Regions from separate parts of the Rhizobium sp. BR 362 genome, predicted to be linked through region 1. Evidence: riboswitches for the same ligand, from Rfam matches in the RefSeq annotation. Region 1 holds a riboswitch; the other holds the start of a gene.

The links. A riboswitch is a leader RNA that binds a small molecule or an ion and turns the genes downstream of it on or off. The one in region 1 is predicted to bind S-adenosylmethionine.
Region 2: linked by a shared signal. The riboswitch ahead of QDY28_RS17435 (O-succinylhomoserine sulfhydrylase) and the one ahead of metA (homoserine O-acetyltransferase MetA) in region 1 are both predicted to bind S-adenosylmethionine.

The regions. Positions count from the first base shown of each region.
Region 1 covers NZ_JARWGH010000005.1:152,460-172,942, reverse strand. The annotation lists gene QDY28_RS09440 (Gfo/Idh/MocA family protein) at 69-1,094, shown strand; gene QDY28_RS09435 (Gfo/Idh/MocA family protein) at 1,102-2,172, shown strand; gene QDY28_RS09430 (ABC transporter ATP-binding protein) at 2,217-3,296, shown strand; gene QDY28_RS09425 (glycoside hydrolase family 2 protein) at 3,372-5,843, opposite strand; gene QDY28_RS09420 (DUF1839 family protein) at 5,911-6,870, opposite strand; gene QDY28_RS09415 (amino acid--[acyl-carrier-protein] ligase) at 6,879-7,787, opposite strand; gene QDY28_RS09410 (acyl-CoA dehydrogenase family protein) at 7,793-8,986, opposite strand; gene QDY28_RS09405 (acyl carrier protein) at 8,986-9,237, opposite strand; gene QDY28_RS09400 (lysine-2,3-aminomutase-like protein) at 9,593-10,645, opposite strand; gene epmA (EF-P lysine aminoacylase EpmA) at 10,642-11,706, opposite strand; gene efp (elongation factor P) at 11,857-12,426, shown strand; gene QDY28_RS09385 (DUF4160 domain-containing protein) at 12,567-12,794, shown strand; gene QDY28_RS09380 (DUF2442 domain-containing protein) at 12,787-13,200, shown strand; gene QDY28_RS09375 (ABC transporter ATP-binding protein/permease) at 13,210-15,063, opposite strand; gene QDY28_RS09370 (AAA family ATPase) at 15,232-16,074, shown strand; gene QDY28_RS09365 (NUDIX domain-containing protein) at 16,074-16,496, shown strand; SAM riboswitch at 16,577-16,654, shown strand; gene metA (homoserine O-acetyltransferase MetA) at 16,703-17,629, shown strand; gene QDY28_RS09355 (vWA domain-containing protein) at 17,632-18,819, shown strand; gene QDY28_RS09350 (aldose epimerase family protein) at 19,084-20,109, shown strand; gene QDY28_RS09345 (GntR family transcriptional regulator) at 20,232-20,483, shown strand, end outside.
Region 2 covers NZ_JARWGH010000013.1:39-3,893, reverse strand. The annotation lists gene QDY28_RS17450 (BrnA antitoxin family protein) at 1-177, shown strand, start outside; tRNA gene QDY28_RS17445 (tRNA-Gly) at 194-267, opposite strand; gene QDY28_RS17440 (2'-deoxycytidine 5'-triphosphate deaminase) at 326-1,420, opposite strand; SAM riboswitch at 1,591-1,669, shown strand; gene QDY28_RS17435 (O-succinylhomoserine sulfhydrylase) at 1,713-2,897, shown strand; gene apaG (Co2+/Mg2+ efflux protein ApaG) at 3,222-3,614, shown strand; partial or broken gene QDY28_RS17425 (hypothetical protein) at 3,703-3,855, opposite strand, start outside.

The DNA of each region.
Region 1 (20,483 bases):
AATCGCATGGTCCCGAACGCCCAAGGTTCGGGACCGCATTAGAAAAACGCACCGAAAGGAAATGTCGCATGAGCGCGTTGCGCTTTGCCGCCATCGGCCTCAACCACGATCACATTTACGGCCAGGTCAACGTCATGCTGAGGGCGGGCGCCGAGCTGGTCGCCTTCCATTCTGTCGAGGACGAGCTCGCTTCCGTCTTCGCCGGGCGTTTCCCGCAGGCAAAGCGCGTTGCCGACAAGCGCGAGATCCTCGAAGATCGCTCGATCAGCCTGATCGTCAGCGCGGCGATCTCCAACGAGCGGTCGGGCCTCGCCATCGAGGCCATGCGTCATGGCAAGGACGTGATGCTCGACAAGCCCGGCATGGTGACGCTGGATCAGCTCGCCGACGTGCGCAGGGTACAGGCCGAAACCAAGCGCATCGTCTCCATTCTTTATTCGGAGCATTTCGAGACGGCATCGACCGTCAAGGCAGGCGAGCTGGTCAAGGCCGGCGCCATCGGCAAGGTTATCCACACGACCGGACTCGGCCCGCACCGGCTGCGCAAGCCCACCCGGCCGGACTGGTTCTTCGACCGCGAGCGCTACGGCGGCATCATCACCGACATCGCTTCGCATCAATGCGAGCAGTTCCTGTTTTTCGCGGACTCACTCGAAGCCGAGGTGCTGTCCGCAACCGTCTCGAACCGCGCCAATCCCGATACGCCCGGCCTGCAGGACTACGGCGATTTCCACCTGCGCACGCCTGACGTCACCGGCTATGTCCGCGTCGACTGGTTCACGCCGGACGGGCTTTCCACCTGGGGCGACGGCCGCCTCTTTATCGTCGGCACGGAAGGCACGATCGAGCTGCGCAAATATATCGACGTCGCCGGACGTCCCGGCACCGATCATCTCTTCCTCACCGACCGCAAGGGCATGCAGCATATCGATTGCAGCGGCGTCGAGCTGCCCTATGGCCGACAACTGGCCGCCGACATCAGGGACCGCACCGAAACCGCGATGGGACAGGACCATTGCTTCAAGGCCATGGAGCTGGCGCTGAAGGCGCAGGCTCTCGCCGAAGCGACATCGCTTAACAGCATACAAAGGTAATTTGCACATGTCCGACGTGAAGAAAGTTGCGGTCATCGGTCTCGGCATCGGCCGCTCCCATATTGTCGAAGGCTATCTGCCGCATCCGGACCGCTTCGAAGTCGCCGTGCTCTGCGATCTCAATGACGAGCGGCTGAACACCATTGGCGACGAATTCGGCATCACGCGGCGGCTCAAGGATTTCGCCGAAGTCCTGAACATGCCGGATATCGACATCATCGATATCTGCACGCCGCCCGGCTCGCATTTCGAACTGATCATGCAGGCGCTTGCCGCCGGCAAGCATGTGGTCTGCGAGAAGCCGCTGGTCGGCTCGCTCGCCGACGTGGACGCGCTCATCGCGGCGGAAAAGACGGCCAAGGGCAAGCTGATGCCGATCTTTCAATATCGCTATGGCGACGGCATCCAGAAGGCCAAACGCATCATCGATGCCGGCATCGCCGGCAAGCCCTATGTCGCCACCTCCGAAACTCACTGGGTTCGCACGGCGGAATATTACGCCGTTCCCTGGCGCGGCAAATGGGCAACGGAACTCGGCGGCGTGCTGATGACGCATTCAATCCATCTACACGACATGCTGACCTATCTGATGGGGCCGATATCAGGCCTCTTTGGCCGCGTCGCGACCCGCGTCAACGATATCGAAGTCGAAGATTGCGCCAGCGCCAGCCTGCTGATGGAGAACGGCGCACTGGCGACGATCAGCGCGACGCTCGGCTCGCAGGAGCAGATCAGCCGCCTGCGCCTCGCCTTCGAAAACGTCTTAATCGAGAGCAATCACGAGCCCTACAGCCCCGGCCAAGACCCGTGGAAGATCGTTCCGGCCAATGACGAGATCGCCGGGAAGATCGATGCGCTACTCGCCGATTGGACGCCGATCCCGATCCGCTTCAACACGCAGATGAAGCTGTTCCATGAAGCGCTGGTATCTGATGGACCGCTGCCGGTGACGACAGCCGACGCCCGTCAGGCGCTGGAGCTTGTCACGGCATTCTATGAATCCTCGGAAACGCGTACCGAAGTCCGTTTTCCGGTCGGCCCGGAAAGCACGAAATACAAGAGCTGGAGGCCGGCATGACAACGGCCGTGCGAGCCATCAGGACGAACAAGGAGGAAGCGCCCATGGCGACAAGCGTCTCGCTGCAGAAGGTTATCAAGCGCTATGGCGAGCTCGAGGTCGTCCACGGCATCGACCTGGAAATCGAACCCGGTGAATTCGCCGTTTTCGTCGGCCCATCCGGTTGTGGCAAGTCCACGCTGCTGCGGATGATCGCCGGTCTGGAGCCGATTTCCGGCGGCGCGCTCTATCTCGACGGCAGCCGTATGAACGATGTCCCCGCCTCCAAACGCGGCATCGCCATGGTGTTCCAGTCCTATGCGCTTTATCCGCACATGTCGGTCTACAAAAACCTCGCCTTCGGCCTGGAAACGGCGGGCATGAAGAAGCAGGAGATCCAGCCGCGCGTCGAAAAGGCGGCCGAGATCCTGCAGATCAAGCAGCTCCTGCAACGCAAGCCGAAGCAGCTCTCCGGCGGCCAGCGCCAGCGCGTCGCCATCGGCCGCGCCATCGTGCGTGAACCGAAGATCTTCCTGTTCGACGAGCCGCTCTCCAATCTGGACGCCGAACTGCGCGTGCAGATGCGCGTCGAGATCGCCCGCCTGCATCAACGGCTCGGCAATACGATGATCTACGTCACCCACGACCAGACGGAAGCCATGACCATGGCCGACAAGATCGTGGTGCTGAACGGCGGTAACATCGAACAGGTCGGCGCGCCCCTCGATCTCTACAACAAGCCGCGCAACAAGTTCGTCGCCGGCTTCATCGGCTCGCCGAAGATGAACTTCCTGGATGCCAAGATCGTTGCCTCCGACGATGGCTCTGCCGTCATCGACCTCAACGGCCAGACGGTGCGCCTGCCGCGCCGGCTGGGCGGTCTCCAGCCCGGACAACCCGCCACCCTCGGCGCCCGCCCCGAACATCTGAACGTCGGCGACCGCGGCCTGGCGCTGGGCAACGCCCGCGTCGATCTGGTCGAACATCTCGGCGGCCAGACGATCCTCTACGTCACGCTCCACGGCGGTCAAGCGCTGACGGTCGCGCTGGAAGATCAGCAGGCCATTCGCGCTGGCGAAACAGTCAGCATCCATATTGATCCCGAGCGCTGCCATCTGTTCGGGCCGGATGGAAAGACGCTGTAACGGAAGCCGGCGGCATCCGCAGAATTATCTCGCCCGCCAAGGGCGAGATAGGGTTCCGCGTTTGCAGCGCTTCAATCAGACTTCGACGATCCGCCGGCCACCCATAGTGCGGATCTGGCCGGATGGAATGATATCGGCCGGAACGCCCTCGCGCGGATACAGCCTCAACCTCCGGCTAATGCCCGGTGCAAGATGGAACCAATCATCCTCCGCCCGATAGGCTTCGAAATCGATCTGTACCGATTGCGCCAGTCGGTCGCTGCGCAAATCGAGGAACCAATCCTCGCCCTCCTGAAGGACCGACGCCCTGATCTCGGCATCGTGAAACGCCTTGGTTCGCCCAAGCGGGAAGTAAAAAGCCTCGGCAATCACCGCCCCCGTCTCACGCGCTGTGAGACGCGCCACTGTCACATCATGCGACGGCGGTCCGAACCGGAAGGCATAGGTCGTGTCGAAGAAGGCGCCGAAGAGATCGGTGCAGGCGATCTTGCACTTGGCGCGGGCTTCGACCGATAACTCCCGCTTGCCGCTGACCACGGTCTGCCGGCCGTCGCGCAGGCAGATCACATCGAGATCAAGGTTGAGGGCAACGTCACCCTCGTTGATGACATGCGCATCGAGGCCATTGGTGCCTTCGTCGGTAAGCAGTACCTGCACCGGCCGAAAGGCGCGGCGGAGCGCATACCATATGGGCTTCGGCTCGCCGGTGGAATCGATCACGCCCCAGCCGGGGCCGGGCAGCAAATCCTGCAGCGTCCAGACGAGGGCGCCATTGCAGCCCGAGCCCTGCCGCCGCCATTCGGTAAAGGTTTCTTCCGCGACTTCGCCGGTGACCGCCCGCGACAAAGCCAGATAGAGATCGGGGTCCTCCCGCCGCAGCCGATTCGGTTCAAAACCATAGAGTTCGGTCAAATAGTGGTCGCGCACATCCTCAAAATCCCAGGATGCACCGCGATCGCGCGGCACCCGCTCCTTCCATAGTGGGCTATGGACCGGCGGAACCGGCAAATGCCGTGCCAAGGTCCGGGCTTGCGGCACATGCGCGAAAGCCAGGCTTTCGGCCGCGAAGCGGACATCGGCACGGCGCGCATCGGCGAGCGGCCGCATATAGGCGCCGACGCCGTAATAGTGCGTCACCCCCTCATTCGGGGAAAACGGCATGGCGCCGCTCGAGGGGGAATTGACGACATAGGGAACATCGGGCCGCAGCGACTTTACGACGGCCGGAATGATTTCTTCCACGATCGGGCTTGCCCAAAACCGCTCCGGCAATCCGAGCATCGCCGCCTGCTGATACATCTCGCTGCCGCCGCAAAGCACGGCGACTGACGGCGACAGGCGCGTCGCGGAGAGAAGCTGCGCCGCCTCCGCCTCGACATGGGCATTGAAAGCTTTATCGTTCTTCGGATAATCGAAATTGGCGAACATGAAATCCTGCCAGACCAGCAGGCCAAGTTTGTCGCAGAGCCGGAAGAATTCCGGGGTTTCATAGGCCATGGTGCCGCCGATGCGGACCATGTTCATGCCCGCTTCTGCCGCCAACCGCAGCCATGGCTCGTAGTCTTCGCGACCGCCGGGCAGACGCGCGATATCCGCCGTCGTCCAGACGGCACCACGGCAGAAGATGCGCTCGCCATTGATGATAAGTGCAAAATCCTGCCCGTCCGCACCGCGATCGACCGCGAGCCGGCGGAAGCCGGTGCGCCCGATAGGATGCTCGACTCCATCGATCATCAGCGCGACGTCATGAAGATTGGGCGTTCCGTGCGTATGCGGCCACCAAGGCGCCACGCCGGGGATTTTCAGGATCGCCGTGCAATGGCCGCCATTGTCTTTCTGGAAGGCCTGTTCGACATCGCCACAGCGAAGCACGATCTCTCCGACCTGCCCCTCGACGGTGAGCGAGGCATAAAGCCGGCCCTCACCATCCTCCAGCAGGTCCGGCCGCAGTGAAAGGTCGCGAATAACTGGGCCATGCGGACGCAACAGCGAGATCGGCCGCCAAGGACCGACGGCGTGGATTTCGGGGCACCAGCCGGGCATATGGCCGAGAAGGGTCGTGCGCACCAGGCGCAGGCTCTGCGGCGTGATCATCTGCGGCCGCCAGCGGGCTCTGGGGCCAGCTTCGGCAAGGCGCGGCTCCAGTGCGCGGAAGCAGAGCGCCAGCTCATCGCCGCCAAGCAGGTGGACGGCAAGTTCGTGCGATTCGAACATGCTTTCGGAGACGAGAATTTTTCTGCCGTTCAGGAAGACTTCGCAGAGCGTTGCCAACCCTCCGAGCCGCAGAACGGCATTGCCGGGGTCGGCGTCGACCAATCGGCAAAGATACCAGGCGTCCTTGTCGTTCAGCGGGTGGGGATTCTCGCGATTGAAGAGGCCGGCCTTTTCCAGCGCCACGGCGACGGTGTCCGGCACTGACGCCGGAATGAACCCGCCCGAAAGCGGGACGTCCGAAGGCGAGGCGCAGGCGCCCGCATCCGTCAGAACCAGGTTCCATCCTTCGCTTAGCAGCGTCTCGCCGCCAAAATCAGCCAAACGCCCTTGCATTCAATTCCTCAGCTCAGAACATCTTTCCCAAAAGTGCAGGCGGCTTTTGGGAGGAGATCATGTTCGCCTACAGCTTTTGTTCAAGCAGCCCCATCATCGAATCCCATGCATCAGCGGCCGGATCAAGGGCCGTCTGCAGCGGCTCGAATTTCTTGCGTGTTATGGCGCGGGCTAGCTGGAACTGCACCGATTTCGCCACCTCCGAAATCCGCCGGGCCTCACCGGCAATCTCGGAAAAATCTGCCGACAGCCAATCGAGATGACTGCCGGCGAGCTCGAAATTAGCCCCGAGCTGGCGCAGCGTATTGAAGGCATATTTGTGGAAAAAGCCGAAGGGCCGCTCGGCCACCGCTTCCACCTGCGCCGGGAAAACCGCTGCGAAGGCACGGATGGGATTTGCCCCCGGGCGGCGGCGGAAATGGAAGGCCAGAAGTTGCCTAGACGTCTCTCGGATCGCAGCCTCGCCCGGTGCGTTCCCCGGAAACTTCGCAAATTCGGCATAGGGCAGGAAGGGCAGATCTTCTTCCGTCAGGTGCAATTGGAACAGCCCGTCGAAATCCTCGCCCGACAGCCGGAAGAAGCCACCATTGTGGAAATAGTCGAGCTCGCGGGCCGCCATGTCCAACCGGTTGATGGCAACGGTCGTCTTGCCATGCTCGCGGCGATAGCCGACACCCTGGGTGTCCGGCGTGTAGAAGGAATCCATTTCGACCAGGCAGAGCCGGCCACGGCCGATCTGCTCGGCGATGTGGTGCTGGACCTTGTCGTAGATCGCCAGTTCGGTGCAGCGGATGCCGTAGAGCGCCTCCAGATCTTCGAGCGGCACCTTGAAGAAGGTGAATTGGTCGCCCTCGAAATCCTGGGTCACCGTGAAGCCGAGCATGGCTTCCGGCGGCAGCTTCAGGCTTGAAAGCACCTCGATCCAGAGATCGATATAGCAATTGGTTTCCGGCCACATGCGCTCGCTGTCGTGCAGCGCATGTGGCTTATAGGCGGTGGGATCGAGTCCAGCGAAGACGGAGGCCATGGAGACGATCAGCCCCACAACGCCTTGCACACGCTTTCGGGCCATTCCTTGGTATCGAGACCGTGATGATGGAACAGTGCCAGCGCGATGCGCTCCAGACCGAAGCCAACGCAAGCGGTGTGTGCGACATTGCCGTCCTTGAAGTTCAAGCCCCATTTCGCGCCGAAGGCATCCTGATGATAGTTGAAGCTCATGCAGGCGGTCGGATTGGCCGATGAGGTGATCGGAATCAGCAGCTCGAACTTCAGGTTCTGGTCGCGCTGGTTGTTGGCAAGCATCTTGCCGGCGCGGCCGAAGAACGGGTCGTTGGCGACATCGATGGTCACTTCCAGGCCGACAGCCTTCATCATCTCGATGCCGCGATCCATCCAACTCTGGCGGAAATCGGTCACATGCTTGTCGGTGCCCATACAGACATATTCGCGCATGCGGAAGAGCTGCTGGCGGGCCGGATCCTTGGAGGGCTCGTGGCGGAAGCAATAGGACTGCAGGTCGAAGAGCGCGCCGCTCTCCGGCAATGCGCCGCGTTTGGCCACCGTCGGATAGAGCGGATAGCAGGCCGCCGGCGTCAGCACGATGTCGGTCGCCTGCTGGTCCTTGGTCCAGTCGTCGCCAACTTCCATGCACTTCAGGAGGCTCATGTGATCGAGTTCGTTGCCGCAGAAGCTGTGCACCGTGCCGGCAAGCTGCGGAAAGCTCTTCATGTACCCGCTCTTTTCGAAGAAGGCGCGGTTCATACCGGGCGGAAAGCGGATGGCTTCGGCACCATCGGCGCCGCCGAACTTATCGATCAGGCGCTCGAAGGCGGAAATGACGTCTTCGAACTGGCCGCTGCGGCCGTAAAGGCCATCAACGCCGGTATCGATCAAAAGACCGGATTCAAAAAGGCGGTCGAGAAACGAGGTCTGCATATCCATGACGATTATCCCAGTAGGCTGGCATCTTGTTTGTGGACGAGCAACATGGTCGACGTGTTGCCGAGAATGCGGTCGTTCGAGATCATCAGTTGAGCGGAATGCGCATCGCGCAAATGGCGGCCGAGGCTGTAGGGCGTGCCGTTCTTGTAGCCCATGATGCCGCAGATCAGCATCGCGTGGTTGATGATCGGCAGGATCATCTCCGACGACGCGATCTTGACGTTGTTCATGGCGACGGCAAACGCCATTGAGGAGAGCCGGTCGGCATCGGCCTTGGCCTCTTCATAGACTTTCAGGCCGGCGACGACGTTCGATTTCACCATCTGCAGCAGGCTCGAGACTTCCGCCAGCCGCAGCGCGCCGGGCGGCTGCGTGCCGGGCGACTTGCGGGCCGCAGCGCGCACGAAAGCCTGGGCGCGGGCCACCGCATCGGCTGCGATGCCATACCAGACGCCGCTCCAGAGCAGATGCGAGCTTGCCAGCATCGATTGCGCGGCAATCTCGGCGAACGGTTTCGGCAGGATCTGCACGGCCGGCGCTTCGCCCTTGAAGAGGAAGCCGTCGGAGCAGGTGCCGCGCATGCCGAGCGTGTTCCACTCGACGGTGCGCTCCAGCGTGTATTGATCTTTCAGGAAGACGGTCAGAACTTGATCGGAAGAGGCCGCCTCGGCATGGCTGCGCGAGGTGATCAGGATCGCGTCGGCATGGGCACCGTAGGAGATGACGGTTGCGTCCTTCTCGAGGAAGCAACGGTCGCCCTCCACCCTGATGGCGCAGATGCTGTTGCGGAGATTGCCACCGATGCCGCCTTCCGTCGTCGCCGATGCCAGCAGAAGCTGTTCCTTGGCGATGCGGCGCATGAACTCGCGGTGCCACTCGCTGCCGGCGCCGTGTTCGACCAAGCTCGACAGCTTGATCTGATGCATGGCGAAGACCATGGCGCTCGCCGCGCAGGCCTGGCCGAGAATCGAGCAGAGCTCGGCTATTTCAATGGTCGATGCACCTTCGCCGCCAAGATCGGCCGGGATCTGCATCGACAGCAGCCTTTCGGCGCGCATCGCATCCACGGCCTCGCGCGGGAACCTGCCCTCGACGTCGACTGCATCGGCATATTTGCCGGCGATTGCCGCGACGCGCGCGGCTCGCACCGCCGCCGTGTCTCCGGCTCCGGCTTCAACCAAAGCGACCGCGACGTTCATCAGGCAACCTTTCGGCTGTCCAGGATCATGCCGACCGTCTTTTCGATGGCAACGATGCTGGCAAAGGATTTGCGGTTCAGCAGATTGTCGGGAAATTCGATGTCGAAGGCTTCTTCGATGCCGAGCATGAGCTGCACCGATGCAAAGGAAGACAGTCCGGCCGCATAGAGATCGGCATCGTCAGCTATCTGATCCATCGTAACGGGGAGCGCACCAAACTTGGCCAGCAAATCGCGAATCGTCTCATTCATCTTGTAGTTCCTCCAGGCAATCGTAAACACGACGGCAGCAACGCCGTCTTATCCTGAGCCGAGAAGTAACAGGGAAATTAGAACATTCCGCTAAGCGACGTGGTAAATATAACCAGGCAATACTTAGCAAGAAAATCTTATCTTTTATATTTGTCTAAAATAAATTTACGATATCTAAACCATATAACCTGTCGTTTACAGGATAATATTTGTAATTTCTAAAACCTAGACGGGTTGATGTGCGGAAAACGGTACTTGACACCAAGGTTAATGTGCCAAATTTTCCAGCAAAGTTCATTTACAAACGCGGGGTTTCGGACACGCTGAAGTAGAAAAAGCGGGCGGGGAGCAGACCTTAATCCGCCGGCGGATAGATATGCTCGCCACCGCGATAGTCCGAAATGGAATAGCAGCCTTCGCCGATCTCGCGGACGGCGTTTCGGCCGATATCTGCCTTGCCATGGCCGCCCGGGATATCGAGGATGTAGGTCGGCTGGCAGAGGCCGGAAATGCGGCCGCGCAGTGCCGCGACGATCTTCTGCCCCTCGGCTATCGTCAGCCGGAAATGACTGGTGCCGGGGGCAAGATCGGGGTGATGCAGGTAATAGGGCTTGATCCGCGTCTCGACGAAAGCCTTCATCAGCGCCGCCAGCACATCCGGATCGTCATTGACGCCCTTCAGCAACACGGACTGGCTGACGAGCACGATGCCCGCATCGACAAGCCGCGCACAGGCGGCACGCGCCTCGGCGGTCAGCTCGCGCGGGTGGTTGGCATGCAGCGCCACATAAATGGTCTTGCCGCTCGCTTTCAGTGCCGCGATCAGCGCCCCATCGATCTTCAGGGGATCGACAACCGGCACGCGGGTATGGAAGCGGACGATCTTCACATGCTCGATATCGGCGAGCGCACTCAGCATCTCCTCCAGCCGGCGCGGCGACAGCACCAGCGGATCGCCGCCGGTCAAGATGACCTCCCAGATTTCCCGGTGATCGCGGATATAGGCAAAGGCGGCGTCGAGCGCCGCCGCGTCCAGTGTGCCGAGGCCCTGCGGTCCGACCATTTCGCGGCGGAAACAGAAGCGGCAATAGACCGGGCAGACATGCACCGCCTTCAGCAGCACGCGGTCGGGATAGCGATGGACGATACCCTCAACGGGACTATGGGCGTGATCGCCAATCGGATCGATCCGCTCTTCCGGCGTGGCGAGGAGTTCGGCGATGTCAGGCACGAATTGCCGGGCGATGGGATCGGCAGGGTCGCTGCGGTCGATCAGCTTTGCCATGGTCGAGGTCAGAGCAATGGCATAGCGCTCGGCAACCGCCTCCAGCGACAGAGCCTCACCGGCATCGATCAAACCGGCCTGTGCTAGGTCGTCGACATTTCTGATCGGGCGCATCACGTTCATGAACCAAACTCCGAAACGGGCGCCCAGAGCACCTGTTCGATCCGCGAGGCACCGGTCGCCAACATCACCAGCCGGTCGAAGCCGAGCGCTATGCCGCTCGCCTCCGGCATGGCGGCAAGGGCTTCGAGAAATTCCTCGTCCAGCGGATAGCTTTCGCCATAGATGCGCATCTTTTCCGCCATCTCGATCCCGAACCGCCGCCGCTGCTCGTCGGGATTGGTGAGTTCGCCGAAAGCATTGGCGAGCTCGACACCGCAGGCATAGAGTTCGAAGCGTTCGGCCACCCGGTGATCGCGCGCCGAAGGTCGGGCAAGGGCAGCTTCCGAGACCGGATATTCGTCGAGGATCGTCGCCCGGCCGAAGCCGAGATAGGGCTCGACCTTTTCGACCAGCACGCGGCTGAAAAGATCCGGCCAGTGATCGTCCTTTGCAACGCGCATGCCGATACGCTGCATCTCGGCCGCCAGATAGTCGCGATCCGTCGATCCGTCGAGGCCGACCGAGCCCAGCAGATCGATGCCGGCATAGCGTTCGAAGGCGGCGGCAACACTGATGCGTTCCGGCGTAAGGAACGGGTCAGTTTCGGCGCCGCGATAGCTGAGTGTCTTCGCTCCGACCGTCTCCGCCGCCAGCGCCAGCAGCGCAGCACAATCGGTCATCAGCGTCTCATAGGTCTCGCCCGCCCGATACCATTCCAGCATGGTGAATTCCGGATGGTGCAGCGGTCCGCGCTCGCGGTTGCGATAGACATGGGCGAAGCAGGCAATGCGCTCCTCGCCGGCGGCCAGCAGCTTCTTGCAGGCGAACTCCGGCGAGGTGTGGAGATAGAAAGGCGCTTTCTGGCCATCCGTCGTCAGCGCCTCGGTGGCGAAGGCATGAAGATGTGCCTCGTTGCCCGGCGACACCTGCAGCGTCGGCGTGTCGACTTCGATGAAACCATTGCGGGCGAAGAATTCGCGCAGCGCCGCCTGGATGGCATTGCGGCCGATGAGGAATGGCCGCCGGTCCGCATGCACGCTGCGGGTCCACCAGGGGGACGCTTTGCTGCTCGTTGGCTCCATTGCGCGCTTTCTTCTCGGGATCGCCGGGTATGGGGGTGGCTATTTCCACTGATTTAGGGTAGTTGCGCCCCCAAGCAAACAATAGCTGCGTCGCGAGGTGCATTTCGACAGTCCTCTACGACGCGACAGGCCGAGTTACAAGGAAGTCTTATGGTCAAGGTCATCGCCTCTTCAGTCCGCAAGGGCAACGTTCTCGACGTCGACGGCAAACTCTACGTCGTTCTTACCGCTCAGAACTTTCATCCGGGCAAGGGCACGCCGGTCACCCAGGTCGACATGCGCCGCATCGTCGATGGCGTGAAGGTGTCCGAGCGCTGGCGCACCACCGAGCAGGTCGAGCGCGCCTTCGTCGAAGATGTGAACTTCCAGTATCTCTATGAAGACGGCGAAGGCTTCCACTTCATGAACCCGGCCACCTACGATCAGGTCGTCGTCGACGCCGAAACCATGGGCGACCAGAAGGCCTATCTCCAGGAAGGCATGACCTGCATCCTGTCGATCCATGAAGGCGTTCCGCTCGCCATCGAACTGCCGCGCCATGTCACGCTGGAAATCACCGAAACGGAACCGGTCGTGAAGGGCCAGACGGCATCGTCCTCCTACAAGCCTGCCATGCTGTCGAACGGCGTGCGCACCATGGTGCCGCCGCACATCAACGCCGGCACCCGCGTCGTCATCGCCACGGAAGACAATTCCTACGTCGAGCGCGCCAAGGACTGAGAGAACGGTCTATCGTTTCATGGGAAACGCCCTGTCCTTATGGATGGGGCGTTTTTGTTTGGAGTCTTGGCGGAATTACAATTCGGCAGATGCGCTTGCTGAACGCTTGAAATACCCAAGTTGTTAGGTTATTTTCTCTGATGGTCACAGTGCTTCGTCAGCATGGAATGCGGTTCGTCATTTACACGGCTGATCACGAACCTCCTCATGCTCATGTTGTCGGCGAAGGGGAAGCTCGGATCGATATTGTCACCCTAACCGTAATCACTCAAGGCGGAATGTCCGATAGAGACGTCCGCCGGGCGGTCGCTACAATAGAAGCAAACCAGCAATTATTCCTCGATACCTGGAGAAAGTATCATGGTTGAGGTCACTGACGCGGAATTGGCCCGAGCAAAGCAGCGTTGGGAGGCAGAACGAGTCGAAAGGCCTATTCCACTTTCCGTGCGTTTCGATGGTCTTTCGGAACGCATCGTCGTTGAATTTACAAACGGGGCGTCCTTTATGTTCCCGGCCCGCTCCTTAGAGGGTTTGGAAGAGGCGACCGCTGCGCAGTTGGCCGAAGTGGAGCTTTTAGGGGAGACAGCACTGCACTGGGAAAGTCTCGACGCCGACTACACGATTACCGGTCTGATGAACGGGATATTCGGCACAAAAGCATTTATGGAAGCCCAGCGCCGTGGAGGCCAATCCCGCTCGCCTGCTAAAATCGCGGCAAGCCGTGCAAACGGCGCCAAGGGCGGCCGCCCCAAGAAATCTGCGGGACATTCCTGACAGAGGTTACTACCGCGACGGCGAATTCGCTCTCTTGGGGCTCGCATCCCGTATCACGGCCGCCGGGGGCACGACTTCGGCAACGACTTCCTCGTGCGGCACCAGCGCCTGAAGATGTAGGACGCGTGGCGACATTGCCTGAAGATAGGCTTCGGAGCGGCCGATATAAATGACGGCGGCGTCGGTGAACTCCGTCAGCAGTGCCGAGAACTTGGCCTGAATATCCGGTTCCAGGCCTTCCATCACTTCATCGAGGATGATCCATTTCGGCTGCGCCAGCAGCAAATGCGCGAAGGCGAGCGCCTTTTGCTCGTCATTGTCCAGCAGCCGGTCCCAGCGCGCCTGCGTATCGAGCCGGCTCTTCAGGCGGCTAAGGCCGACTTTATCCATTGCTGCCTCGACGGCGGCTTCGTCATAGGCATCCCGATCCTCGGGAAAGCAGATCGCTTCGCGCAGCGTGCCGCCCGGTACATAGGGCGTATGCGGCATGAACAGCATGTCTTCCATCGGCGGCAGGCTGATCTTGCCGGCGCCGCAATTCCATTGATGCGCCAGCGACTGGAACAGCAGCCTGCGGTTCACGCCATGGTCGCCATTGACCATGATGTGCTCGCCGGCGGCGATCGTCACCGTGCCTTCGCGGATACGGAAACCGTTCTCGATGGCATCCTCGCTGGTCTTGGTCGAAATCTCCATGTCCGTCCAGACCATTTTACCGGGCGCCGCGTGATCGAAAGCAATGGTATGCGGCATGACCTTACCGTCATCCATCTCCGTCAACGCCTGGCGAAAATCGGTGACGCGCATCAGCGTAGCGCGCCATTCCGCGATCGGGCCAAAATTGGCGACATACCAGCGCAAGGCAGTATTGACCTGGTTGAAAGCGCCGACCGCCACCATCAACTGGCCGATGGTCAGCCCGCCGGAGAAATAGGCGGGCGCAGCCACCAGGATCGGAATGATCAGCACCAGCCAGCCATAACCGGCCGAAACCCAGGTGAGATTGGTATTGGCAATGGCGAGCTGACGGATGACGGCAAGCACGGCGGAGATATCGAGATTGATCCGCCGGCGCTCATTCTCCTCGCCGCCGGCAATGGTGATCGCCGGCATATGCTCGTTGGCGTGCATCAGCGCAAAGCGCAGCTCGGCTTCCTTCGAATAACGATCGGCATTCAGCCGCACCAGCCGGCGGCCGACGAACTGGCTCAGGAACGAGGCAGAACCGGCATAGATGATGGCCGCCCAGACCATATAGCCGGGGATGGAGAAGCTCATGCCCTTGAAATTGAAGACCATGCCGCTGGAGAGTTCCCAGAGCACGCCGATGAAGCTGAACAGCAGGATGGTCGCCTGCACCAGGCCGATCGCGAGCCCTGTCGTGCTTTCGGCAAGATTGCGGGCATCCTCGTGCAGCCGCTGGTCCGGATTGACGCCGATCAGGCCGGAAGAGGCGAGACGAAGCGCGCGTTTAGCCTGCAGCCATTGATCGACGAGGTCACGCGCAAGGCCTTCGCGCATATAAAGCGCAGTCATCTGATTAAGCCATGCCTGCACGACATTGAGGACCAGAAGCAGGCCGGCGATGATGCCGAAGACGCCAAGCTGATGGAAAAACGCGGCAGTATCGCGCCGCGCGAGTGAATCATAAAACGGCGCATTCCAATTGTTCAGCAGAACCTGGACATAGGCCGTCACAATGATGATCACGAACAAGGCAATCGTGAGAGAAATGATCTTGATGCGTACCGCCGAATACCAAAAAGCGGAAAACATCATGCGCAGCCGATAAAGGACGCTGAAGTCGTATCCGACCCGGTCAGCTCCCTCGATGTTCGACTTGGCTTGCGTTTCAACTGCCATCAACACGTCCCTGCAACGCACTTAATTCCCAGTTAATCATGACCTGCTCACATGTCCATCCATGCGATACATCAGCGTGATCACGTTCGGTATATACACCGTTTCATGCCTTGAACCGAATAAGACCAAGGACTAGCTTGCGCCTCAAAGATTGATGAAAGCCTTCCAATGCAATTTCACGGCACTGCAGACTATATTGCCGACAAGGATTTGATGGTCGCCGTCAATGCCGCAATTCGGCTGGAACGTCCGCTTTTGGTAAAGGGCGAGCCGGGAACCGGCAAGACGGAACTGGCGCGCCAGGTCGCCACTGCCCTCGGCCTCGACCTCATCGAATGGAATATCAAATCGACCACGAAGGCGCAGCAGGGCCTTTACGAATACGATGCCGTCTCGCGCCTGCGCGACAGCCAGTTGGGCGATGCGCGCGTCAATGACGTCAGGAATTACATCCGCCAAGGCAAGCTCTGGCAGGCTTTTACGGCACCAGAGAAATGCGTGCTGCTAATTGATGAGATCGACAAGGCCGACATCGAATTCCCGAACGATCTGCTGCAGGAACTCGACCGCATGGAGTTCCATGTCTATGAGACCGGCGAAACGATCCGCGCCGCGGTCAGGCCGATCGTCATCATCACCTCGAACAATGAAAAGGAGCTGCCGGATGCTTTCCTGCGCCGCTGCTTCTTCCATTACATCCGCTTCCCCGATGCCGAAACGCTGACGCGTATCGTCGAGGTGCACTATCCCGGCATCAAGCAGACGCTGGTGCGGGCCGCACTCACGCAATTTTTCGAGATCCGCGATGTGCCGGGGCTGAAGAAAAAGCCCTCGACCTCCGAAGCGCTCGATTGGATCCGCCTCCTCGTCGCCGACGACGTCGATCCCGCCCCACTGCGTGCCGATGCGAAGAGCGCACTGCCAAAGCTGCACGGAGCCTTGCTGAAGAACGAGCAGGACGTCCATCTCTTCGAGCGGCTGGCTTTTATCGCGCGCGGGCAGGGGAAATAATGCGGCCGGATGCCGTGAAGGTCTTGATCTACGCGGTGCGCGACCGGCACCTGCTGGTATTCGATGAGCCAGATTTTCCCGCTGTCCAGCTCCAGGTTCCCGGCGGCACTGTCGAATCCGGTGAGGATATTGTAGCGGCGGCGGCGCGCGAATTCGAGGAGGAGACCGGTTTTGCGCCGGACGAACTCCATCCGCTCGGCCTCCACGACTACCGCTTCGAAAAGAACGGCCGCGAGCATCATCACCAGCGGCACTATTTCCGCTGCCGTATCTCCCAGACAGCGCCCGCCACTTGGCTCCACTACGAAATGACGCCTTTCGACGGTAGCAGCCCGATTGCCTTTCGCTTCTTCTGGCTGCCGATCGAGGCCGCCAAGCAGCGGCTCGGCTATGGCATGGAAGCCCTGCTTGAACATCTGTAGGCCGCATCCGACATCAGGGCGCGGCCGCCAGCCTTCCTTCGACGCTTGCCCATTGACCGGCCGAGATGTCAGGTCTATTGAATTTCTCCCGTGGTGATTTGGCCGGCCGGCTTGCAGCCACGTTAAAAAAGTCGCTAAAGGGCCGCGTGCGGACCGGTAGCGATTCTTATCGCGGCCGGTTTTTTGTTTTTGGTCGAGTGATAACGATGCCCATCAAGATTCCCGATACGCTGCCCGCGTTTGAAGCCCTCCAGAGCGAGGGCGTGCGGGTGATGACCGAAACGGTGGCGATCCGGCAGGATATCCGCCCCCTTCAGATCGGGCTTCTCAATCTCATGCCGAACAAGATCAAGACCGAGGTACAGATGGCGCGCCTCGTCGGCGCCTCGCCGCTGCAGGTGGAATTCTCGCTGATCCGCGTCGGCGGCCACAAGGCAAAGAATACTTCGGAAGAGCATCTGCTCGCCTTCTACGAGACCTGGGAGGAGGTGAAGCACCGCAAGTACGACGGCTTCATCATCACCGGCGCGCCGATCGAGCTGCTGGACTATGAGGAGGTCACCTACTGGAACGAGATGCAGCAGATCTTCGACTGGACGGCAACCAACGTTCATTCGACTATGAATGTCTGCTGGGGCGCTATGGCGGCTGCCTATCATTTCCATAAGGTGCCGAAATATACGCTGAAGGAAAAAGCCTTTGGCGTTTATCGCCACCAGAACCTGAAGCCGTCCTCGGTCTATCTCAACGGCTTCTCGGATGATTTCGCCATTCCGGTCTCGCGCTGGACGGAAGTGCGCCGCGCCGATATCGAAAAGGTGCCGGGACTGCAGATACTGATGGATTCGAGCGAGATGGGCGTTTGCCTCGTCCACGAGCAGGCCTGCAACCGGCTCTACATGTTCAATCACGTGGAGTATGATTCCACCTCGCTGGCCGACGAATATTTTCGGGACGTGAATGCGGGCGTGCCGATCAAGATGCCGCATAACTATTTCCCGCATAACGACCCGGACATTGCGCCACAGAACCGTTGGCGCAGCCATGCGCATCTGTTCTTCGGCAACTGGATCAATGAGATCTACCAGACGACGCCCTATGATCTCGAGGAGATCGGCCAAGAGAGGTTCTGAGCTTGTTCATTCCCTTCTTCCTGAAGCTGAAGGAAGCGAAGGTTCCGGTGACGCTCCGGGAATTCCTGTCGCTTCTGGAAGGGATGGAAGAAGGGATCGCCGACTACGATGTCGAGGCCTTCTATTATCTGGCGCGCACGGCGCTGATCAAAGATGAGCGTTTCATCGACCGTTTCGACCAGGTCTTTGCCGATTATTTTCGCGGCGTCGAGACCCTCGGCGGTGACGCCGAGCCGGCCGAGCTGGCCGTCATCCCCGATGAATGGCTGCGCAAGCTCGCCGAAAGACATCTGACGGACGAGGAAAAGAAGCTGGTCGAGGCGCTCGGCGGCTTCGAAAAGCTGATGGAGACGCTGCGTCAGCGCCTTGCAGAGCAGAAGGGCCGGCACCAGGGCGGCTCGAAATGGATCGGTACGGCCGGCACTTCGCCGTTCGGCGCCTATGGCTACAATCCGGAAGGCGTGCGAATCGGCCAGAAAGCCTCCCGTCACCGCAAGGCTGCAAAAGTCTGGGATCGCCGCGAATTTCAAAATCTCGATGACAGCGTCGAGCTCGGCACCCGTAACATCAAGGTCGCTCTGAAACGGCTCCGCCGCTGGGTGCGCGAAGGGGCGGCCGAAGAGCTCGACCTATCCGGCACGATCCGCTCCACCGCCGAGCACGGCTATCTCGACGTCCAGACCCGGCCGGAGCGGCGCAATGCCGTCAAACTGCTGATGTTCTTCGATGTCGGCGGCTCGATGGACGATCATATCCGCGTGGTCGAGGAACTATTCTCCGCAGCCCGCGCCGAATTCCGGCACATGGAATATTTCTATTTTCATAACTGCCTCTACGAAGGCGTCTGGAAGGACAATCGCCGCCGGCGCGCCGATGTCATTGCGACGACCGATCTGATCCGCACCTTCGGCCCCGACTATCGCGTCGTTTTCGTCGGCGATGCCTCGATGAGCCCCTATGAGGTCACCCATCCCGGCGGCTCGGTGGAACATTGGAACAAGGAGCCCGGCGAGATCTGGCTCAGCCGTATCACCGGCCATTTCCGCAAATGCGTCTGGCTCAATCCCGTGCCCGAAGACTATTGGAGCCATACCACCTCGATCTCGATCATCCGCCGCCTGCTTGGCGGAAGGATGTATCCTCTGACGCTCGGCGGTTTGGAGAAGGCGACAAAGGAATTGTCGCGTTGAGACAATCTGCGTTGATGCCGCATCTTTGTGCCTGGCACAAGATCGCGGCAAAATCGAACTTTCCTGACAGGCCCAAACGAAACCAACTCGCCAGCCTGTCGCACGCATTCCACATTACCGGCGCAGGGTAGCAACTCCGAAGCCAGACCAAGGCTTGATCGCCCGTCGGCCGCTCCTAAATTTCGCGAGGGAACCGGTTGCGGACCGGCGAAAATGGGGGCAGGGTCTGGCATCGAATATTTCGACAGGAATGGATGAGCTGATATGACGACAGACAGTTTGGAGCGGGAAGTTTTCGGAACGACGGCCGATGGAGAAACGGTTTATCGCGTCAGAATAGCGGGCGGTGGTCTGACGGCCCATATCATGACCTGGGGTGCCGTCATTCAGGACCTGCGTCTAGATGGCCATAGCCCGGCCCTTTTGCTCGGTTTCGACAATTTCGACGATTACCCGGCCCATTCCTCCTATTTCGGCGCGACGCCTGGCCGCTGTGCCAACCGTATCGGCGCCGGCCATTTCACGCTGGACGGTAAGGATTATCAGCTCGAGCTCAACGAAAAAGGCGTCACCCATCTGCATGGCGGCAAGGACAATATCGCCAAGCGCAACTGGACGATCGTCGAACACGCCGTCGACCGCGTTGTCCTGAAGATCGTCGATCCCGACGGCCGCGCCGGCTATCCCGGCAATTGCACGATACAGGCGACCTATTGGGTGCATGGCAACGGCGAATTCTCGGTCACCTACGAATCGACGACCGACAAGCCGACGCTCGCCAATGTCTGCCAGCATGCCTATTTCAATCTCGACGGACGTGACGACGCACTCGGCCACGACATCATGATCGCCGCCGATCATTATACGCCGACGGACGAGAAGCAGGTGCCGACGGGGGAAGTGCGCCCCGTCGCCGACACCGTTTTCGATTTCCGCGAAATGGCGCCGATGATGCGCTTCGATGGGGCTGAACAGGCGCTCTACGACCATAATTTCTGCCTGTCGTCCGAGCGTACCGCCAAGCGCTCGGTGGTGCTGGCGCGTAGCGTCAATTCCGGCGTCTCGCTCGAAGTGCGCACGACCGAGCCGGGCGTGCAGTTCTATGCCGGTTTCAAGCTGGATGTTCCCGTTCCCGGTCACGACGGCCGCAAGATCGGCCCCTTTGCGGGTTTCTGCCTGGAAACTCAGGTCTGGCCGGATGCCATCAACCACCAGGGCTTCCCGAACGCCGTCCTTCGCCCCGGTGAAGTGCTGCGACAGGAAACGGACTACATCTTCACCAAGAATTGAGCTGAAGACCCTGCTATCCCGGACTTATCGCCTGGGCGCAGATAGCGCTCAGGCGATTCATTTTAGCCGATAGACCAGTTTTATCTTGCGGATTGGTTCTAGATAGGTTCTATAAGGAACCCATGGATAGAACCAGTTTAATCGCTGAACTGAACAGCCGTGGTCTCCGCGATGAGGCCATGACCGGTCCGTTGTACAAGCGCCTGGCGCAGGCGCTGACCGGTCTTATCCAGGAAGGCCTGCTGAAATCGGGAACGGCTCTGCCGGGCGAGCGTGACCTCGCCGAGGCCTTGCGGGTCGGCCGCGTCACGGTCCGCACCGCCTATCGTGATCTGCTGGCCTCCGGCGCGATCGAGTCGCGTCATGGCAGCGGT
Region 2 (3,855 bases), on a different contig from region 1:
TTCCCCGAGCTCACCGAGGAGATCCGCAAGAATCTAGGCGGGCGTCCCAAATCGGAAAATCCCAAGCTTGCTGTCAGTATTCGCCTGGACCGGGATGTCGTCGAAGCTTTCAAGGCGGATGGCGAAGGCTGGCAAAGCCGGATAAACGAGGCTCTGCGCAAGGCCGCTGGTCTATAGAGGCAAATTGAAAAACTGGAGCGGGTGAAGGGAATCGAACCCTCGTATTCAGCTTGGGAAGCTGCTGCTCTACCATTGAGCTACACCCGCCTGACATTCAGAGGTGTCCAACAGTTGGCGGTCTCTGTCAAGGCCGCCAAATAGACGATCACAGCCGGAAATGCTTTGAAAGCTTCAGGCCCTGCGCTTGATAGTTGGAGCCGAGGCCGGAGCCGTAGAGGCTTGAGGGCTGTTCCAGCATATGCTCGTAGACCAGGCGGCCGACGATCTGGCCGTCTTCGAGGATGAAGGGGACTTCGTGGCTGCGCACTTCCAGCACGGCGCGGCTGCCGCGTCCGCCGGCGGGCGCGTGGCCGAAGCCGGGGTCGAAAAAGCCGGCGTAATGAACGCGGAATTCGCCGACCAGGGGATCAAAGGGCGTCATTTCGGCGGCATAGTGCGGCGGCACATGCACGGCTTCGCGTGAGACGAGGATATAGAATTCGTCGGGATCGAGGATCAGTTCGGTGCGGCCGCGGCTGTACAGCGGCTCCCAGAAATCGAAGATATCGTGCTGGGCCTTCTTGTCGACATCGACGACCGCCGTGTGATGCTTGCCGCGATAGCCGATCAGGCCTTCCTTATCGCCGGCCAGATCGATCGACAGCGCTATGCCGCCGCCGGTGACATTCGGCTTCTTGCTGGCGACCAGCGTCTCGCTCTCGTGCAGTGCCAGCAGTTCCGGCTCGGAGAGCATGGCCTGGCCGACGCGGAAGCGGATCTGCGACAGGCGCGAGCCGCGGCGCACGACGATCGGGAAGGTGCGCGGGCTGATTTCGAGATAGAGCGGACCGGAATAGCCGGCCGGAATCTTGTCGAATTCCTGCGCACGGTCGGTAATGACGCGGGTGAAGATATCCAGACGGCCGGTCGAGCTCTTCGGATTGGCGGAGGCGGACATATCGGCCGGCAGGTCGAGCCGCTCCATCAGCGGCACGATGTAGACGCAACCGGTTTCCAGCACCGCGCCTTCCGAGAGATCGACCACATGGAGCTTCAGCCGGTCGAGCTTGTCGGCGACAAGATGCGACGGGCCGGGCATAAAGCTGGCGCGGACACGGAAAGCATGCGCGCTGAGCCTGAGATCCAGGCTCGCCGGCTGAATCTGATCGACATCCAGTTCTTTTTCGCTCGTCAGCCGTCCTGCTTCGAAGAGCGCCGCAATGGCGCGATCTGCCAAAATTCCAGTAGTGCGAGCCATCATGCCTCTTTCCCAGCGTATAACCCAGTAAGTCGAGAACAAACTTGCCGGGTTATACGCCGTACTAAATCTTACTGCGGCCTTTGCGCATCCCGACGGACGCACGGGCAGTAATTTGCCGCAGACAAAACCAAACTCGGGGAATTGACGCAAGCGGTCAACGGCAGTATTGCAACTTATCCCGTGGTGATTTGGCCGGTCGGCTTGCAGCCACGTTAAACAAGTGGCTAAAAGGACCGGGGTTAAACCGGTCTGCTTTCGCGACCGGTTTTTTTGTTTTGAAAGTGGTGATGGCATGAGCAAGACTTGGCGCCCCGCAACCCAGCTCGTTCACGGCGGAACGCTCCGCTCGCAGTTCGGCGAGACCTCCGAAGCAATCTATCTGACGCAAGGTTTCGTCTACGACACGTCCGAAGCAGCCGAGGCCCGTTTCAAGGGTGAGACAGACGGCTTCATCTACGCCCGCTACGGCAGCCCGACGAACGACATGTTCGAAAAGCGCATGTGCGCTCTGGAGGGTGCCGAAGATGCCCGCGCCACCGCTTCCGGCATGGCCGCTGTTACCGCCGCCATCCTCTGCCAGCTAAAGGCCGGCGATCATATCGTCGCAGCCCGCGCACTCTTCGGCTCCTGCCGCTGGGTTGTCGAGACGCTTGCACCGAAATACGGCATCGAATGCACGCTCGTCGACGGCCGCTTCATCGAGAATTGGGAAAAAGCGATCCAGCCGAATACCAAGGTCTTCTTCCTGGAAAGCCCGACCAATCCGACGCTGGAAGTGGTCGATATCGCCGCCGTCGCCAAACTTGCCAATCAGATCGGCGCCAAGGTCGTGGTCGACAACGTCTTTGCCACGCCGCTGTTCCAGAAGCCTTTGGAACTCGGTGCGCACATCGTCGTCTACTCCGCCACCAAGCACATCGACGGCCAGGGCCGTTCGCTCGGCGGCGTCATCCTTTCCGACAAAAAATGGATCGACGAGAACCTGCACGATTATTTCCGCCATACCGGCCCGGCCATGTCGCCGTTCACGGCCTGGACGCTGCTGAAGGGCATCGAAACGCTGCCGCTGCGCGTCAAACAGCAGACGCAGAACGCAGCCAGGGTCGCCGATTTCCTCGCCGAGCAGAGCACGGTCGGCAAGGTGATCTATCCCGGCCGCAAGGACCATCCGCAGGCCGACATCATCGCCAAGCAGATGACCGGCGGCTCGACGCTGGTGGCTTTCGAACTGAAGGGCGGCAAGGAAGCGGCTTTCAAGCTGCAGAACGCGCTGGAAATCGTCAAGATCTCCAACAATCTCGGCGACTCCAAGAGCCTGATCACCCATCCCGCCACCACGACGCACAAAAATCTCACCGACGAAGCCCGCGCCGAACTCGGCATTTCCCCGGGAACGGTGCGTTTTTCCGCCGGGATCGAGGACAGCGAGGACCTGGTCGAGGATTTCGCCCGCGCGCTGGCGCAGGTTTCTGCCTGACGTTCTACCCCAGCCCGCCCGAATATTGTTTGGGCGGGCTTACGCATCTTGAAAACAGACTTTGCGCCTATACTTTCGACCGCGGACGATTAACCTTTAGAGTTAGTCATAACATCTGAAAATCCGAATGGCTTAATCCGTGAAAGGCGTTTCCACCAATCCATTCCTTGACGGAACAGGTCGCTTTATAGGATACCCCTAAGTATCCCGCTTTCCGTGGGATCATAGAAAGCGGATAAGGTGCCCTAGACTTAAATGCTGGAGCGTCCTTTGTGCGTTCGTTTGGGCGTGCGACGTTTCGGAGTAGTGACCAAGGTGTCAGGCATGTATCGCGCACTAACACACGACATCGAAGTTGTCGTCGAACCCTTTTATCTGGAGGAGCAATCCGATCCGGAAGACGATCGTTACGTCTGGGGTTACCGCATCGTCATTTCCAACCATTCGACGATCTCCGTCCGGCTGGTGACGCGCTATTGGCACATCACCGATCAGAATGGCATCGTGGACGAGGTTACCGGACCCGGCGTTGTGGGCGAGCAGCCGAGACTGCAGCCCGGCGATACCTATGAATATTCCTCGGGCTGCCCGCTCGATACGCCCTCGGGCATGATGTTCGGCCATTACCAGATGGAGACGGACGACGGAAAGCTCTTCCACGTCAAAATCCCCGCCTTTTCGCTGGATACGCCCAACCTGCTGCGGACGCTGAACTAAAGCTGGCCGAAGCGGTTCAGCTTTTCGCGGAACCGCTGCACCCTTTCATCTTTGCCCGGCGCAATTGGTCGCCCGTGAAGAACAACGATTAGCCGATTACCGGGGTTGCGTTTGAAGCTTGGAATATTGGGTCTAACCGTTTGGATAGAGCCAGAGCTGCCCAGATGATAGCCAAGCAAAACCTGATCCATACGAGGATGCGGCGGAAGTTATAGCCCACGGCTGCAAGGACGGCGTTGAC